DNA from 2 places in the Butyricicoccus sp. AM78-15b2TA genome. Region 2 is predicted to be linked to the other one. Evidence: a T-box and tRNA genes for the amino acid it is inferred to sense, from the RefSeq annotation. Region 2 holds a T-box; the other holds one or more tRNA genes.
The links. A T-box is a leader RNA that pairs with one kind of tRNA and senses whether it is charged. The one in region 2 lies ahead of pheS (phenylalanine--tRNA ligase subunit alpha), so its partner is inferred to be a tRNA-Phe.
Positions count from the first base shown of each region.

Region 1: it encodes a tRNA-Phe, which carries the amino acid that the T-box ahead of pheS (phenylalanine--tRNA ligase subunit alpha) is inferred to sense. The anticodon was not compared.

Region 1 is NZ_JAQEHY010000002.1:258,248-266,992, reverse strand. Features, by position in the region: gene PGS25_RS03280 (DUF6061 family protein) at 20-268, opposite strand; gene PGS25_RS03275 (cupin domain-containing protein) at 441-788, opposite strand; gene PGS25_RS03270 (sensor histidine kinase) at 936-2,987, opposite strand; gene PGS25_RS03265 (response regulator transcription factor) at 2,990-3,676, opposite strand; gene PGS25_RS03260 (S-layer homology domain-containing protein) at 3,813-4,397, opposite strand; tRNA gene PGS25_RS03255 (tRNA-Cys) at 4,551-4,624, opposite strand; tRNA gene PGS25_RS03250 (tRNA-Gly) at 4,628-4,703, opposite strand; tRNA gene PGS25_RS03245 (tRNA-Phe) at 4,970-5,045, opposite strand; tRNA gene PGS25_RS03240 (tRNA-Asp) at 5,076-5,152, opposite strand; gene hslO (Hsp33 family molecular chaperone HslO) at 5,263-6,144, opposite strand; gene PGS25_RS03230 (class I SAM-dependent DNA methyltransferase) at 6,148-6,885, opposite strand; gene PGS25_RS03225 (YerC/YecD family TrpR-related protein) at 6,878-7,192, opposite strand; gene PGS25_RS03220 (DNA gyrase/topoisomerase IV subunit A) at 8,309-8,745, opposite strand, start outside.
Region 2 is NZ_JAQEHY010000007.1:115,657-124,401, forward strand. Features, by position in the region: gene rpsC (30S ribosomal protein S3) at 1-766, shown strand, start outside; gene rplP (50S ribosomal protein L16) at 766-1,191, shown strand; gene rpmC (50S ribosomal protein L29) at 1,191-1,391, shown strand; gene rpsQ (30S ribosomal protein S17) at 1,410-1,667, shown strand; gene rplN (50S ribosomal protein L14) at 1,680-2,048, shown strand; gene rplX (50S ribosomal protein L24) at 2,064-2,381, shown strand; gene rplE (50S ribosomal protein L5) at 2,401-2,946, shown strand; gene PGS25_RS08850 (type Z 30S ribosomal protein S14) at 2,961-3,146, shown strand; T-box leader at 3,862-4,095, shown strand; gene pheS (phenylalanine--tRNA ligase subunit alpha) at 4,277-5,296, shown strand; gene pheT (phenylalanine--tRNA ligase subunit beta) at 5,484-7,892, shown strand; gene PGS25_RS08865 (copper amine oxidase N-terminal domain-containing protein) at 7,961-8,745, opposite strand, start outside.

The DNA.
Region 1 (8,745 bases), on a different contig from region 2:
TCCTGCGGGCAGCGTGTTGTCAGCTATCCCAAGGCTTGTATTCTGTTACAGTTTTCAAATAGGTTTCGGGATCGCCGTTCAAGATAAGGTCTGCATACTCCAAAGGAGCGTTGTAGATCAAATAATCCAGCTCTGACCGCTGATACATATTGTCAGCAATCTCGTTCTCAACGACGATAGTGTCAATCGCAATCATACTGCCGTCGCTGAATTTCACTTCCACACAGCAATTATCCATATTGTAGGCACAAGATATTAAGGTTTTCATGGTATGTCCTCCATAATTCGTAATATAAAGCGAAAATCCCGTCTGACTTCCTGTTAGAAATCAGACGGGATTTGTCCGTATGCACCCCGGAAACCGTCAGCTAACAGTTGATAAGTAAATTAGTTCCTTATCACTGTTAAGCCAAGGTTTCGGGTTCTTTGCGTCTCTGCGCTTACTTCATAATGATCAGTGCCATGAACACAAGGTCGGTATCGCCGGTATTATCCAGCGCATGACCGGTGCCGTCCGGACAGAAGGTCACATCGCCCGCCTTGACCGGATAGGACTTCTCACCGTCGCTGTACGAGCCTTCGCCGCTCAGGATGTAGTACGTCTCGGTCTCGCCGTGGTGCTCGTGGAAGCCGAGCGTGCAGTTCGGCTCGATGGTTACCTTTGCATACAGGCCGCACTTGCCGTCCAGTTCCTTCTCACCGAGCAGGCGCTCGATGATAACGTGGCCCTTGCCGCCAGCCATCTGCTCTACCTTATCTACCTGATGTTCGCTTGCAGTCGTAATCATAATTCTTTCCGCCTTTCTTGTCCCGGGCAATACCGCATGATTGAAGCTGCAGTGCTGCCCCTGCCGCTCACGCGGGTTCTTATCCAATTCCTATTATAGCGGTTGCAATCCAAATTACAAGATAAGATTTCCATTTCCGCGAAAAATTTACTTTGCCGTCATGCCATACACCGGAAAGCCGATACGCACCTTAAACTGATCGCCGTCCACCGAAACATCGAATGTGCCGCCGCAGGCTTCGGTATAGCTTTTCGCGATGGCGAGACCCAGACCGCTGCCCTCGGTCGAGCGCGCCGCGTCACCGCGGACAAACCGTTCGGTGATCTCATCAGCAGCAAAGTCCATCTCGTAGTTGGCGGTGTTTTTGAGTTCAATAATTGCCTGACCGTTCTCCTCTGCAACAGAGAGGAACACGCGCGTGCCCTTGAGCGCATATTTCACGCAGTTGCCGATGAGATTCTCCAGCACGCGGGACAGCTTTCGTCCGTCCGCCCAAATGGGCAGCTCCCGCTCGGGAATGGCGGCTTTGACGGTCAAGCCGCTCTCCTGTACGGCCTTGTCCTGCTCTGCGAGCGCCTGCCGGGCGAGCGTGCACGCATCCAGCCGTTCGCTGATGATCTGCTCCGCGCCCGACTGCACCTTGGAGATATCGAACAGGTCGCTCGTCAGATTCTTGAGCCGCAGGCCCTTTTGATGGATAATGTGGGCGTAATCGTTGGCCTCCTCCGGCGTTAAATCCATTTTTCCGAGCAGATCGGAGTAGTTGAGGATGCTGGTCAGCGGCGTTTTCAGGTCGTGGCTGACGTTGGTGATCAGTTCGCTTTTCATGCGTTCCGCGCGGACTTCGTTCTGCAGCGCCGCCTGCATGCCGTCACCGAGCGAGTTAATGTCCTCGGCCATTTCAGCGAACACACCCTCCGGCATATCGGTCAGCTTGAAGCCGAGGTCGCCCGCACGCAGCCGGCGCAGCGCGTCCACGATACGCTCAAAGCCGGTGATGCGTTTGATGAGAAAGTAACCTGCCGTGAGGAACCAGACCGCGCCGAGCACGAAGACAAAAAACGAGCCGCCTACTCCGCCGAACACCGCCGCGAGGAACGTGAGAACAACCGAATACGCCGTAAAGAGCAGCACAACGTTGCGCGTTTTGTAGTCGCGGAACAGCATGCGGCGCAGTTTTCCGAAACTTTGCCGGATGCACTTGCATACCTTAATAAAGGTTCGCCAGCACCAGAGGATGAATCGAATCGACCAGCACTGCTTGACGAAGCTGCGGTTCTTGATCACACGCACGAGCGACAGCGTAAGTTCAAGTGCGAACGCAAACGCCGCGACGAAAAACAGGATGGACGGTACGAGCAATATCGACATATCGTTTGTGCCGTTCAGCAATTCACCCATCAGTGCCAGATTCAGTCCGCCTGCCGTACCGAGCACCGCCCAGAAGCACATCACGTTCACTTCCACCGGCAGGCGGTCGATGGTGACAAGGTGCACGTCCTCATCCTCCGGCTTGCGGCCGGTGACGAACAGCAGGAACACGAACAGCACCAGTGCAATCACCGTCAGCACAATCGCCCGATGGAGCACGCCGGTAATCTGCGTCTTCTGCGTTTCCCACTCAGCCTTGATGGGTGCAGCCTGTGCGTCCGTGAAGCGCACCAGCAGCAGGGTGTTAGACGGGTACGGATTGAACTTATTGAACTTCCAACCTTCCTCTGCCGCATCCTCCTCGGTGTAGTAGCCGTAACTGCCCGTCTCCTCATCGTAAACCGCAAGCGGATAGCCGTAGTACATTCCCACGTTGGACTGCACATTGCCACCCGGCCGTGTGATCATGTAAAACGCAGATTTTTTTGCCGCGGCTTCGGTCAGCGTGTCATCGCCGACCGTTTTATCGCCCATACGGCCGAAATAGTTTCCCGCAAAATCCGTATGCTGCCTGCTGAATTCCGCTGCGTCCATGCCATCCTCAAACGCATTCGCCATTTCAGCACACATTATGCCGAGCTGCTGATGCATATAGGACGAGTCGGCAAAATCACCCTCAAAGCGATAGACCATTTGGTCAAGGCCGTTCGCGGCGAAGCCCGCTATCGTGTTCTCTCCGATGAACATCGCACCTGCAAAGCATCCCACAATGCACACAAACGCGATAAGCTTTACTGCCGTACTGCGTAAGATCCCCTTGATATTCATACTCACTCGCTCCTTTCGATCTTGTAGCCGACGCCCCATACTACCTTAAGATAGCGCGGCTCCTTCGGGTTGATCTCTATCTTTTCGCGGATGTGCCGCACATGGACGGCAATGGCGTTGTCACTGACAATATCGTCATTCCACACCTGTCGGTAAATCTCCTCGGTGGAGAACACCCTTCCCGAGTGACGGCACAGCAGCTCAAGTATTTTGTATTCGAGCGGTGTGAGCCGAACGGCTTCGCCGTCTACCGTCACGCTTTTGCTCTCGGTGTCGAGCACCAGTCCGCGGATGACGATCTGCGTTTCCTTTATCTGCATTGCGCCCAGCTGGGTATAGCGGCGCAGCTGGCTTTTCACGCGCGCGACCAGTTCGGACGGGTTGAACGGCTTTGTAATGTAATCATCCGCACCCGCGGTCAGTCCGAGGATTTTGTCCGCGTCCTCGCTCTTGGCCGACAGCAGGATGATCGGCAGGTTTTTGCTTTCTCTTACCTTTAATAAGGTTTTGATGCCGTCCAGCTCGGGCATCATAATGTCAAGGATGATAAGGTGTACATTCTCGGTCATTACGATGTCGAGCGCCTCCAGACCGTTGTACGCCTTGCGCACCAGATAGCCGTCCGCCTGCAGGAATATCGCAATGCTTTCCACGATTTCGCGGTCGTCGTCCACCACCAGAACAGTCAGCTTTTCCATTTTCCCTTCCCCCTTTCGTTACTTCTATCTTACCACAGGTTTCTGTTGTTTTCCGCAGGGAATTTCTTTAGATTTTATGAAGATGAAAAAAAGTCCCTCGATTGAGGGACTTTTCTTTGCTGCGTGTTTATTTGCTGATTGCGTTGTAAATCATCTGCGCGGCATACTGACGCGGGAGTGCATCATCCGGCTTTGTATTTACAGAGACCAAAAGACCGTCTTTATCTGCCAGCTTCAAGGTATTTTCCTTCCACTGTGCACCGGTCAGACCATCCTTCTGTACATCGTGACCGCTGTATACCAGCAGCATTTTTGCGGCTTCTGCCGTCGTTACAGACGCATTCGGTGCAAAAACCGTGCTCGACTTGCCGGAAACGATGCCGTACGCCTGACAATACTTAACGTAGCCGTTCGACCAGGTACCGGCCGTATCCGCAAACGTATCGGTCATATCCTTTGCGTAGTAAGACGCATCATCCGAACCGGTACGCAGTACGAACATCATCTTGGCCATCTGGGCACGGGTAACGAGCTTGTCCGGCTGAAACGAACCGTCCTCAAAGCCCTTGATGACGTTCTTCTCGGTCAGGGTGTCGATTACCTTGCTGTCCACCTTGATGCTGCTCTGGTCGGTGAATGCTGCACCGGCAAAAGCTGTTGCTGCGCAGGCTGCCGCCATGCTCAGCGCGATCAGTCGCTTTCTGAGTGTCATATTAAATTCCTCCTTTTATTGCATGGACGCCATAGTGCATCCATAGGTGAAATATAACACAGTCTGCTGTATTTGTCAACCTTTACCTGCATTTGTGCAAATTCGTGTGATTTTGTGCAAAACAAAAAGACTGATGTTTTCACATCAGTCTTTTGGAGGTACCACCCAGAATCGAACTGGGGATCAGGGAGTTGCAGTCCCACGCCTTACCGCTTGGCTATGGTACCATGTGGAGCGGCTGACGAGGCTCGAACTCGCTACCTCCACCTTGGCAAGGTGGCGCTCTACCAGATGAGCTACAGCCGCATATTTAGTTTTTCGCGCTAACGCGATTTTTATCAGTGCCGATTAGTTACCGGACGCTTCGGGTTTTACGCTCACGGGCGGAATCGCTTTTGCTGCGGCAAAAGCCACGGCGGTTGAAACAATCCACCGGATTGTTTCTAAGAGCCGCCTGCTCTCATTTCAATGTCGCAAAGCGACAATTCAGAGGTTAGAGGGCTACGGCCTCGATTCCTTAACCGAAAGGTAAGATTTATTCAAATGAGTGTCCAGACACTCATTTGAATAAATGGTGCCTCCGGGCGGAATCGAACCACCGACACGGGGATTTTCAGTCCCCTGCTCTACCGACTGAGCTACAGAGGCATATTCCTTCAATCGTTTCCGATTGAAGAATGGCGACCCGGATGGGACTTGAACCCACGGCCTCTAGCGTGACAGGCTAGCGCTCTAACCAACTGAGCTACCGGGCCAGGCCGTCGTCGCTGTTTCGTTTTCGTTCGTATCTCTCAGCGACGATGTTTATTATACAGAACCTGTGCCCAAATGTCAACACTTTTTTCAAAGTTTTTTTATTTTCTTTTTATTTCGTTGCGTGTGTTAAAAGTTCCTGCAACTCTGCGCGGCTGAAACGATAGATTTTATCGCAAAACTGGCAGGTTACCTCACTATTTTCCTGTTCTTCCGCCATCTTGCAAAGTTCGGTTTTTCCCATGCTGATCAGGGCGCGCTCTACTTTTTCACGACTGCACGCACAACGGTAGCCGATTTCACTGGTCTGCAGAAAATCTACCTCAAAGCCATCGAGCACCGCGCGGATGATGTCCTCGAGGCTCATGCCCTTATCAAGCATAGCAGTCATGCTCTCCAGCTTTGCCAGATTGGCCTCCAGCTTGTCAATGTCGGAATCCTTCACGCCCGGCATGAGCTGCACGAGCCAGCCGCCGGCGCACTTGACCGAGCAGTCGGTATCCACGAGCACGCCCAGCGCGCACGCAGACGGGATCTGCTCGCTCTCCGCGAAATAGCGGGTCAGGTCCTCGGCAATCTCACCGTTGACGAGCGCAACCGTGCCCGTGATCGGGTCCTTTAGGCCAATGTCCTTAATCACCATCAGATAGCCGCGGCCGACACCGCCGCCTACATTCAGCTTGCCGTCCGCACGCAGCGGCAGATCGACAGCCGGGTCCTGCAGATAGCCGCGCACATAGCCGTCCGAATCACCGACGCAGACGATCGCGCCGAGCGGGCCGTTGCCCTTGATCTGCACGGTCACGGAGCCGTCCTCGACCTTGAGCTGGCTGCCCATGATGGCAGTCGCGGTCAGCGTTCGTCCGAGGGCTGCGGTAGCCAGCGGCGTGGTGCTGTGGATTTCGTGTGCGCGCTCGACCAGCTCGGTCGTGCTGGCTGCACAAATCTGGATGCCCGCATCACGGGCGATCGCGCGAAGTAACGTATCGCTCATAAGTTAATCTCTCTTTCGTGCTGTAAAGTAAATGCGGTCCTCGCCGCCCTGTACGGGCGCAAAGGACTGGTCGCCATAGGTTTTGATCTCGGTAAAACCGGCCCGCTCCAGCATGGCGGTCAGCTGTGCAGGCTCGTAGATGCGCTCCTCGTGCGTTTCCTGCGCACGGTGCCACACATCGTCCTCCTGCTCGAAAATATCGAACTGGTAGGCGCACAGGCCGTCCTCGACCGCCGCCTGCCATACGCAGAACACGCCGTCGTCCTCGCGGACATAGCTTTCGCCATCAATGCGGGCGAATTTTTCCGGTGTGTTGATGTCGAATACGAACAGGCCGTCCGGATTGAGGAACGTGTGTACGCGCTCGAAGGCGGTCTGCAGTGCTTCCGGCTCAGTGACGTAGTTTACGCTGTCCAGACAGCACAGGCACGCGTCTACCGCGCCGTACAGGTCCAGCTCCTCCATACGCTGATTGAGCAGCAGTGGACGTGGCTCGCAGTCCAGCGTGTTCTGCAGCGCCTGCATGAGCATTTCCGGCGATGCGTCCGCGCCGATCATATCATAGCCGCGCTGCGCCAAAATGCGTGTCAGACTGCCGGTTCCGCACGCCAGATCGAGCACCAGCGATGGCTTTACGCCCTCCCGCTCAAACAGGCGCTCGAAAAAGTCAGCCCATTCCTCGTAGCCCACGTCATCCGTGAAGCGGTCATAGTATTCCGACAGGGTTTCGTAACTATTCATGGCTCTCCTCTGCTGTTTCGTCCTCCTTGAGCCGGTCGAGCATCTTGCGGTAGCCGTCCGAGCCATACACAAGGCACTTGTTCACGCGGCTGATCGTCGCGGTGGACGCGCCGGTCTCCTGCACGATATCGCTGTAAATGCGTCCCTCGTCCAGCATACGCGCCACCTGAAAGCGCTGCACCATGGCACGCAGCTCGGCGATTGTGCACAGATCTTCAAAAAAGTCGTAGCAATCCTCGACTGTCTGCAGCTTGAGAATACCGCGAAACAGAATGTCCATATCCTCGTCCTTCAACTTTCGATTCATGGTCTATCCCTCCCTACATTCGTTTTTTCGCTCTTATACCCTGTATTATAGCACATCGCTTTTATAGTGTAAAGCGTAAAAATATTTAGTTTTCACAGGTGGACAGATGTCCGTGTGCGGCACTCTTTTTCTCTGCATCGGCTGAGCGGGGGGCGCGAACTGCCGCAGGCGTGTTCGCCCTGACGGGGCGGCTCCTTTTCCTGCACCGACCCTGCGGGGTGCGCGAACTGCGTCAGCGGGTTCGCCCTGGCGGGCGGCACCTTTTCCTGCACCGACCCAGCGGGGGGCGCGAACTGCGTCAGCGTGTTCGCCCTAACGGGGCGGGGAGTTTTCCGCTGAACCTCAGCGTGGGGATTCGCCGTCTGCGGACGGCGGGAGCGTGCCGCGCCCCGCGGCGGGGGCAAAAAGGAAGGGACACCTGCGGTTTCCCTTCCTCTTTGGACTCCTACCTTTCCCTTGCTTCCTAATCTGGCGCAGATTTCCTATATGTGACCGCTGCGAAAAAGAGGTACGGCAGAGGATTTTTTCTTCCGTATCTTTCGCAACCGATTCGCAGTGTCAGATAACATACTGCTACACAGACCGGCAACTCTCCGCAGGCGCGACATGACAGTGTCGCGCAATTCGTTAGCGCGTTATGATAGACAGCACCTACGAGGATAAATTGTGCCAAACACCTAAATTCGCAGGTGCCTTCCGGTATAACGTGCCAAAGGGTTGCGCGGCACTGTCATGCCGCGCTTGCGTAGATGAACCCACAAGTGTAGCAGAACAGTATCCGACACTGCGAATATGTCTCGGCATGGGAGCACACTGTGCTCCCCTACGGTAGAAAAAAACCTCTGCCGTACCCCTTTTCGCAGCGGTCACATGTCGGCAATCTGCGCCAGACTATACCAAAAGGAAGTGGGAGTTAAGAGGGTAGAAACCTTGGTGTCTACCCTCTTGCCCCGCCGCGGGGCGCGGCGAATCCCCGCGCTCCGCAGAGCGCAACTCCCCGCTGAGGTTCAGCGAAAAACTCTCCGCCCGTCAGGAGCGAACACGCCTGCGGCAGTTCGTGTCCCCCGCAGAATCGGTGAAGAGAAAAAACGCAGAGGAAACCCTCTGCGTTTCGCATTAAAGCAATTTGAGCTGCTTATCCGGCAGATCCTCATCCGTAAGCAATGCACCGATGGACGGAATACTGCGGCAGCGGTAGCGCGCGTTATCGCTGAGCGCGGCGTCCTCAGTGCGGCACGCCCGCGTAATGGTATGCTTGCCGCGCAGCACCATGGTCTGCACGCCCTGCGTGGAACGGGTTGTCTTGACATCGAGCATGCTCGCGCGGAACGTGAGCGCACGGTTGGCAGTCGAGAACATGGTGATCTCGCTCTCCTCCTCGATTGGGTGGAAGAACGCCACAGCCGGCGCCTTATCCGAGTACGCGCCTGTCAGGCGGCGTCGGTTGGTCTTGGTCTCGAAGGATTCCATAGAAAACCGGGCTGCCTTGCCGTTTTTGAACACAACGACCATACTGCCCTTGTAGTCACCCGGCAGGACGGCATAAACCGGCA
Region 2 (8,745 bases):
GGGCCAGAAAGTAAATCCGAACGGTCTCCGTGTCGGCGTTATCAAGAATTGGGATTCCCGTTGGTTCGCTAAGGACAATGTGTTCGGCGACCTCCTCGTGGAAGACTACGAGATCCGTAAGGATCTGAAGAAGCGTCTGTACGACGCAGGCGTTCCGGCGATCGAGATCGAGCGCAAGAACGACGAAATCAAGATCATGATCCAGTGCGCACGTCCCGGCATGGTTGTCGGCCGCGGCGGCGAGGACATCAAGAAGCTCGAAGAAGAGCTGACCAAGAAGTACGGCAAGAAGGTTCGCTGCTCCATCATCGAGATCAAGAACCCGGACACCAACGCTACCCTGGTTGCTGAGAACATTGCAGCTCAGCTCGAGAAGCGCATCGGTTTCCGCCGTGCAATGAAGCAGTCCATGGGCCGTGCAATGCGCATGGGCGCCAAGGGCATCAAGGTTTCCTGCGGCGGCCGTCTGGGCGGCGCGGAAATCGCACGCACCGAGCATTACCACGAGGGCACCATTCCGCTGCAGACCCTGCGTGCGGACATCGACTATGGTTTTGCTGAAGCTGCGACCACCTACGGCCGCATCGGTGTTAAGGTATGGATCTACAAGGGTGAGGTTCTCCACGGCGGTCCGCGTCTGGGTCGCTCCATTGAAGCTCCGAAGCCGGCATTCGAGCGCCGCGATCGTCGCGGTGACCGTCGCGGCCGTCGTGACTTCAACCGTGGCGAGCGTCGTGCTCCCCGTCAGGAAGGAGGCAACCGTTAATGCTGCTCCCTAAGAGAGTTAAGTATCGTCGCGTTCATCGCGGCCGTATGACCGGCAAGGCTACCCGCGGTAACTTCGTATCGAACGGTGAGTTCGGTATCCAGGCTACCGAGCCGTGCTGGATCACCTCGAATCAGATCGAGGCAGCCCGTATCGCTATGACCCGTTACACCAAGCGTGGCGGTCAGGTATGGATCAAGATTTTCCCCGACAAGCCGGTTACCAAGCATCCGGCCGGTGCTCGAATGGGTTCCGGTAAGGGCGCACCCGAGTACTGGGTTGCAGTAGTTAAGCCGGGCCGTGTACTGTTTGAGATCGCAGGTGTTTCCGAGGAAGTTGCTCGTGAGGCACTGCGTCTGGCAAGCCACAAGCTGCCCTGCAAGACCAAGTTCGTTGCCCGTGAGAAGAATGGCGGTGAAGCATGATGAAGGCATCTGAGATCAGAGAACTGACGGCTGAGGAGCTGTCTGCAAAGCTCGGTGAGCTGAAGAAGGACCTCTTCAACCTCCGTCTGCAGCTCGCTACCAATCAGCTCGACAACACCAACAAGATCAATGAAGTCAAGCACGACATTGCTCGTATCAATACCGTTATCCGCGAGAAGCAGATCGCGGAGAAGGCATAAGGGAGGGAAACGAATATTATGAGCGAAAGAGCATTACGCAAAACGCGAGTAGGCAAGGTCGTTTCCGATAAGATGGATAAGACCATTGTCGTAGCAATTGAGGATCGTGTAGCACATCCTCTGTACAAGAAGGTTATTCCGCACACCTATAAGCTGAAGGCACACGACGAGAACAACGAGTGTGGCATCGGTGATAAGGTTAAGGTGATGGAGACCCGTCCGCTGTCCAAGGACAAGCGCTGGCGCCTGGTCGAGATCATCGAGAAGGCAAAGTAAGGAGGAGAGCACATGGTTCAGCAGGAAAGCTTTCTGCGTGCAGCTGACAACAGCGGCGCAAAGGAACTGAAGGTAATCCGTGTTCTCGGCGGCTCCGCACGCAAGTACGGCAACATCGGTGACGTAGTTGTTTGCTCGGTGCGCAAGTGCACCCCGGGCGGCGGCGTAAAGAAGGGCGATGTCGTTAAGGCAGTTATCGTCCGCACCGTTAAGGGCCTGCGCCGCGCTGACGGCAGCTATATCCGCTTTGACGAGAACGCTGGCGTTATCATTCGTGATGACAAAAACCCCCGCGGCACCCGTATCTTTGGGCCTGTCGCTCGTGAGCTGCGTGACAAGGATTACATGAAGATCCTGTCGCTTGCTCCGGAAGTACTGTAAGGAGGTCGCCAACAAATGAACAATTTGCACGTTAAGACGGGCGACACCGCAGTCGTTCTTTCCGGCAAGGAAAAGGGCAAGCGCGGCAAGATCCTGTCCGTAAACCCGAAGAAGGGTATGGTAGTAATCGAAGGTGTGAACATGATCAAGTGCCACACCAAGCCCCGCCGTCAGGGTGAAACCGGCGGCATCATCGAGCGCGAGGGTGCGCTGCGTGCCTGCAAGGTAATGCGCGTATGCCCGAAGTGCGACAAGCCGACTCGTGTAGCGCACAAGTTCACCGAGAACGGCACTAAGCTGACGGTGTGCAAGCACTGCGGCGAAACGCTTTAAGAAGAGGAGGTTGCAATAAATGGTTCCGAATATGAAAGCAAAGTATACTGCGGAAGTTGCGCCTGCTCTGATGAAGAAGTTTCAGTACGAGAGCGCAATGCAGATTCCGAAGCTCGACAAGATCGTAATCAACGTCGGCTGCGGTAAGGAAGCAAACGGTAACTCCAAGGTTATCGAGGCTATTGTCCGTGATATCACCCTGATCTCCGGCCAGAAGCCGATCATCACCCACGCTAAGAAGTCCATCGCAAACTTCAAGCTGCGTGACGGCATGCCGGTAGGCGTTAAGGTAACCCTGCGCCGTGACCGTATGTGGGAGTTCCTGGATCGTCTGTTCAACGTAGCTCTGCCGCGTGTACGCGACTTCCGCGGCATCAACGGCAACGCATTTGACGGCCGTGGCAACTACGCTCTGGGTCTGAACGAGCAGCTGATCTTCCCGGAAATTTCCTATGATCAGATCGACAAGATCCGCGGCATGAACATCGTTATCTGCACCACTGCAAATACCGATGAAGAAGCAAAGGAGCTGCTTACTCTGATGGGCGCTCCGTTTGAGAAGTAAGGAGGAGAAGTTAAATGGCTAAGAAGTCGATGGTTCTCAAGCAGCAGGCTAAGCCGAAGTTCTCCAGCCGAGCTTACAACCGCTGCAAGATCTGCGGCCGTCCGCACGCTTACCTGCGTGATTTCGGTATCTGCCGTATCTGCTTCCGCGAGCTGGCTTACAAGGGCCAGATTCCGGGTGTCCGCAAGGCATCCTGGTAAGGAAGAGCGATTTCAAAAAGGAACCCGTAAGGGTTCCTTTTTTTATGCTCTAACGGTGGGCAGAGACCATTTCTGCACCGGATAACCGGGGTACACGAACTGCGCAGGCGGTTCGCCCTAACGGGCGGCTCCTTTTCTGCACCGACTTATCGGGGCACGCGAACTGCGTAAGCGGGTTCGCCCTTTCCGGGCGGAGAGTTTTTCGCTGCACCTCAGCGGGGAGTGCGCTGACGCCGCGCGGGCGCACAAGAGGGTAGACACCTGCGGTTTCCACCCTCTGATTTTCTCCCCTTTCCCTTGGAGGGTCTGGCGCAGATTTCCTATATGTGACCGCTGCGAAATAGGGGAACGGCAGAGGATTTTTCCTACCGTAGGGGAGCACAGTGTGCTCCCCTTTCTCTACCTATTCGCAGTGCCAGACAGTTTACTGCTACACAGGCGGTTTACTCTACGCAGGCGCGACACAAGGTGAATTGCCCGTAGGGCAAGAGAGGGTCCACTGGGGATGACAGTGCCGCGCAACGCTTTTGTGTGTTGTTACGGACGGCACCTGCGGGTTTAATAATTGGTACAATCTATCTCGTAGGGTGCGCCGACCTCGGCGCACCGCCAAACAAGGGAAAACATCACGTTAAATCTTCATTTTAACGAAAAAATCCGGTTTTCCTCTTGCATTTTCCCGCAAAATGTGTTTTAATTATTCTGTTATGAATATTTCAATGCGATGAGCAGGAAAAGTAACGCTGTGTTCCTCTTTCTCAGAGAGAACGGTCCCATGGCTGCAAGCCGTTTATCGAGGTATGGCGCGAAGTTCCCCTGTGAGCACCGGTGCTGAATAGATGCAGTAGGCGCCGGCGAAGTAACGCTCCGTTACCGGCGTTCAATGAGTGCCCGGTTTTTTCGGGAATCAGGGTGGTACCACGGAAGTTTTACGCCTTTCGTCCCTATTTTACGGGGACGGAAGGCGTTTTTTATTACCACTGTAATGGATGATATCCGTAGGGCGCGACGACTCGGCGCGCCGCATCGAACGGCAGCTGATGATTTCAGACGGCGTGCCGAGGTCGTCACGCCCTACGAACTATCCGCCCTCACTTTATCACAAAATCATATTCCAAAGGAGAATTGGTATGAAAGAAAAGCTGCAAGGCATTTTGCAGACCGCGAAGGAGCAGCTCGCTGCCGCGAAGGATTCGCGCGCGCTGGACGAGGCCCGCGTTAAGTTCCTCGGCAAAAAGGGTGAGCTGACCGCGCTGCTCAAGGGCATGAAGGACGTTGCTGCAGAGGAGCGTCCGGTTGTTGGTCAGCTGATCAACGACGTTCGTGCGGAGATCGAAACCATCATTGACAAGCAGAAGAAGCTGATCGAGCAGGCTGCGCTCGAGAAGAAGCTGGAGGCTGAGACCATCGACGTTACCCTGCCGGGTGAGGACGTTGTCATCGGCAAAAAGCATCCGCTGAACATCGTGCTCGATGAGTTCAAGGAGATTTTCCTCGGTCTGGGCTTCTCCATCGCAGAGGGCCCGGAGGTTGAACTGGATCACTACAACTTTGAGGCGCTGAACATTCCGAAGGACCATCCGGCACGCGACACGCAGGATACCTTCTATATTTCGGATAACGTTGTGCTCCGCACGCAGACCTCTCCGATGCAGGTCCGCACGATGGAAAAGCGCAAGCCGCCGATCCGCATTATTGCGCCGGGCCGTGTTTACCGTTCGGACGCCGTTGACGCAACCCACTCTCCGCTGTTCCATCAGATCGAGGGTCTGGTTGTCGATAAGGGCATCCGCATGAGCGACCTCAAGGGCATCCTCGAGCTGTTTGCAAAGAAGCTGTACGGCGAGGACACGGTTGTTCGTTTCCGTCCGCATCACTTCCCGTTCACCGAGCCGTCTGCGGAGATGGATATCCAGTGCTACCGCTGCCACGGCGAAGGCTGCCCGCTCTGCAAGGGCGAGGGCTGGATCGAGATCCTCGGCTGCGGCATGGTTCACCCCAAGGTGCTTGAGATGAGCGGCATCGACCCGAATGAATACTCCGGCTACGCCTTCGGCATCGGTCTGGAGCGTATGGTTATGGGCCGCTTCAAGATCGACGATATCCGTCTGTTCTATGAGAACGACGTTCGATTCCTGCACCAGTTCTAAACCTGCACCCGTAGGGCGGGATGACCTCATCCCGCCGCACTCTCCCGCATGTTACAAGCGATACGTATTATCGTAGGGCGCGACGACCCCGGCGCGCCGCTCGTAAGTATATGCAGGCGGCAAATACGGCGCGCCGAGTCGTCGCGCCCTACGGACAACAATAACACCAAAAGGAGTGTTCCTATCAATGAAACTGCCATTATCCTGGCTTTCGGATTATACCGATATGAACGGCATCACCCCGAAGGAGTATGATGCCAAGCTGACTATGTCCGGCTCCAAGGTCGAGGAGGTTTACTACCTCGGCGCGGAGATCGACAACGTTGTGACCGGCAAGATCCTCGAGGTTGTCGATCACCCGGACTCCGACCATCTGAAGATCTGCCAGCTCGATGTCGGCAAGGAGGAGCCGGTGCAGATCGTCACCGGCGCACCCAATGTAACGCCTGCGTCCGTTGGCGAGATTTGCCCGGTCTGCCTGCACAAGTCCACCCTGCCGGGCGGCGTGAAGATCACCAAGGGCAAGCTGCGCGGCGTGCCGTCCAACGGCATGATGTGCTCGTTCCAGGAGCTGGGTCTGTCCCACGGCTGCGTACCGTATGCGTGCGAGAACGGCATCCTGTTCCTGCCCGCCGGCACCCCGGTTGGCGAGGACATCAAGAAGGTGCTCGGTCTGGACGACTGGGTTTCCGATTTTGAGATCACGTCCAACCGCCCGGACTGCCTGAGCGTGATCGGTCTGGCCCGCGAGACTGCGGCTACCTTCGACCGTCCGTTCAGCGTCAAGACCCCGGAGGTAAAGGGTGTCGGCGGCGACATCAACAAGTATATGTCGGTTGAGGTCAAGGACACCGACCTGTGCCCGCGCTACACCGCCCGCATTGTCAAGAATATCAAGATCGAGCCGTCTCCGGCGTGGATGCGCGAGCGTCTGCACGCCTGCGGCGTTCGTCCGATCAACAACATCGTTGATATCACCAACTATGTTATGCTCGAGTACGGCCAGCCGATGCATGCGTTCGACTACAAGTGCCTGTCCGATGGCCGCATTGTTGTCCGCCGTGCCCGCAACGGCGAGTCCATCCAGACTCTGGACGGCGTGGATCACGACCTGAACGACAAGATGCTCGCCATCTGCGACAACGACAAGCCGGTTGCTGTTGCAGGCGTTATGGGCGGCGCAAACTCTGAGATTATGGACGACACCAAGACCGTCGTTTTCGAGTCCGCAAACTTCCATGGTGCTACCGTTCGTATCACCGCAAAGGCGCTCGGCATGCGTACCGAGGCCTCCGGCCGCTTTGAGAAGGGCCTGGACCCGCGCATGACCCTCGATGCGGTCAACCGTGCGTGCGAGCTGGTGGAGCAGCTGGGCGCAGGCGAGGTCATCGACGGCATTATCGACGTTGACAACTCCGACCCGAACCACAAGCGTCTGCCGTTCGAGCCGGACAAGATGAATGCGCTGCTCGGTCTGGAGCTGTCCACGGAGGAGCAGGTAAAGCTGCTCGAGAAGCTGGGCTTCAAGATCGAGAACAACGAGGTCGTTGTGCCGTTCTTCCGCACCGACATCAACCGTATGTGCGACGTAGCCGAGGAGGTTGCCCGTATGTACGGCTACGACAAGATTCCGACCACGCTGTACGCCGGTGAGATGGTACAGGGTGAGTTCACGCCGGCTCAGCAGGCGGAGCGCGCCGCAGCACTGGTTTGCCGCGAGGCGGGCTTTGACGAGTCCATGAGCCACTCGTTCATCTCTCCGAAGTTCTACGACATGATCGGCTGGGACGAGAATGACCCGCGCCGTATCTCTACCACCATCCTCAATCCGCTTGGTGAGGATTTCAGCGTAATGCGTACCACCGTGCTGCCGTCCATGCTGGATAATCTGGCGCACAACCACGCGCACCGCAACCCGACCGCTTCGCTGTACGAGCTGGGCACCATCTACACCCCGACCGTCAAGGACGGCAAGGCTGACCCGGACGTACTGCCGCACGAGGAGAAGATCCTGACCCTCGGCAGCTACGGCCGCCTGTCCTTCTTCCAGTTCAAGGGCGCGATCGAGGCGCTGCTGCGTGAGCTGAACATCAAGGGCGCGTCCTTTGCTCCCGAGAAGGCCAACCCGTCCTATCACCCGGGCCGTTGTGCCAAGGTGCTCATTGACGGCAAGGAGATCGGCGTATTCGGCACCATTCATCCGACCGTTGCCGCACGCTACGGTCTGTCCGGCGAGGTACTCGCTGCCGAGCTGCAGATGGACGCGCTGCTGGCCGCCATCGACCCGGAGAAGCTGTATCATCCGCTGCCCAAGTTCCCGGCTTCCACCCGCGATATCGCCGTTCTGGTTGATGATGCCGTTCCGGCAGCCTCCATGCAGGCCGCTGTTGAGAAGGCGGCGGGCAAGCTGCTCGAATCCGTCAAGCTGTTTGACGTTTACAAGGGCAAGGGCATCCCGGAGGGCAAGAAGTCTGTTGCTTATTCGCTGTCCCTGCGCGCACCCGACCGTACCCTCACCGATGAGGAGTGCGACAAGGCAATGCGTGCCGCTATCTCGGCGCTCGAGACCGAGTTCGGCGCTCAGCTGCGCGGCTAAGTTTCCGAAAAAGTACAAAAAAGAGCAGATGCTTGGCATCTGCTCTTTCTTTATGGTTTTATAATGCGTTATCCAAGAGAACCGTCCGGATTGACAGAATCCCAGTCATTGGAATAATCATGCTGCGTCCATTCGACGATTTTGTCGCCTGCAGGCGGCGCGTTCTTCGGCTCGACACTGGATTCGGTCGTGCTCAGCGTGATATCGAGCGACAGAATGCCGGTGTTCTTGGTGTGGTAGGTCGCGTTCAATTTGCAGTTCTGCACACTGCCGGAGAACGTCAGCACGGTTTTGGTGGTGTTCCAGCTATCGGAGCGGCTTTCGAGCGTGCCCGAGAACGAGCCGTCCGCCGTGTTCAGCGTGTAGCTGCCGGTCATGGTTTTCCCGTAGTCGTCATTCTGTTTGTCGAGCTTTGCCGTGTAGCGCGAGCCGCTTGCGGTGAATTGTTCATCGCCCAGCAGGTCGTTCGGGCGGTTTACGTCATTCTTTATGTTGCGATAAAAATCCGCCCAGCCAAGCTCATATGCGGTCACGTTGGATTCGTTCGAGGCAACGATACGTTCGCCCACCGAGGCAAAGGTATTGTTCTTCAGAATCTTCAGATTTTCGCTGAACAGAGCGCCGAATGTGCTGTCCGCCCAGTTGATGTGCAGCCACGCGCCGTTCGACAGAGCCTTGAGATCGGCGTCGTCCGTTTTGTCCATCGCCAGAATCTTCGCCACGGCGGGGCACTTCAAATACAGGTCGCCGCTGTCCGCGCTGCATAGGAGCTCGAGCTTGACGTTGCTCAGCGCACTGCGCAGGAGGGCCGCCTGTGCGGCGGTGAGTACGTCATCCGCCTGCGAATCGCCGA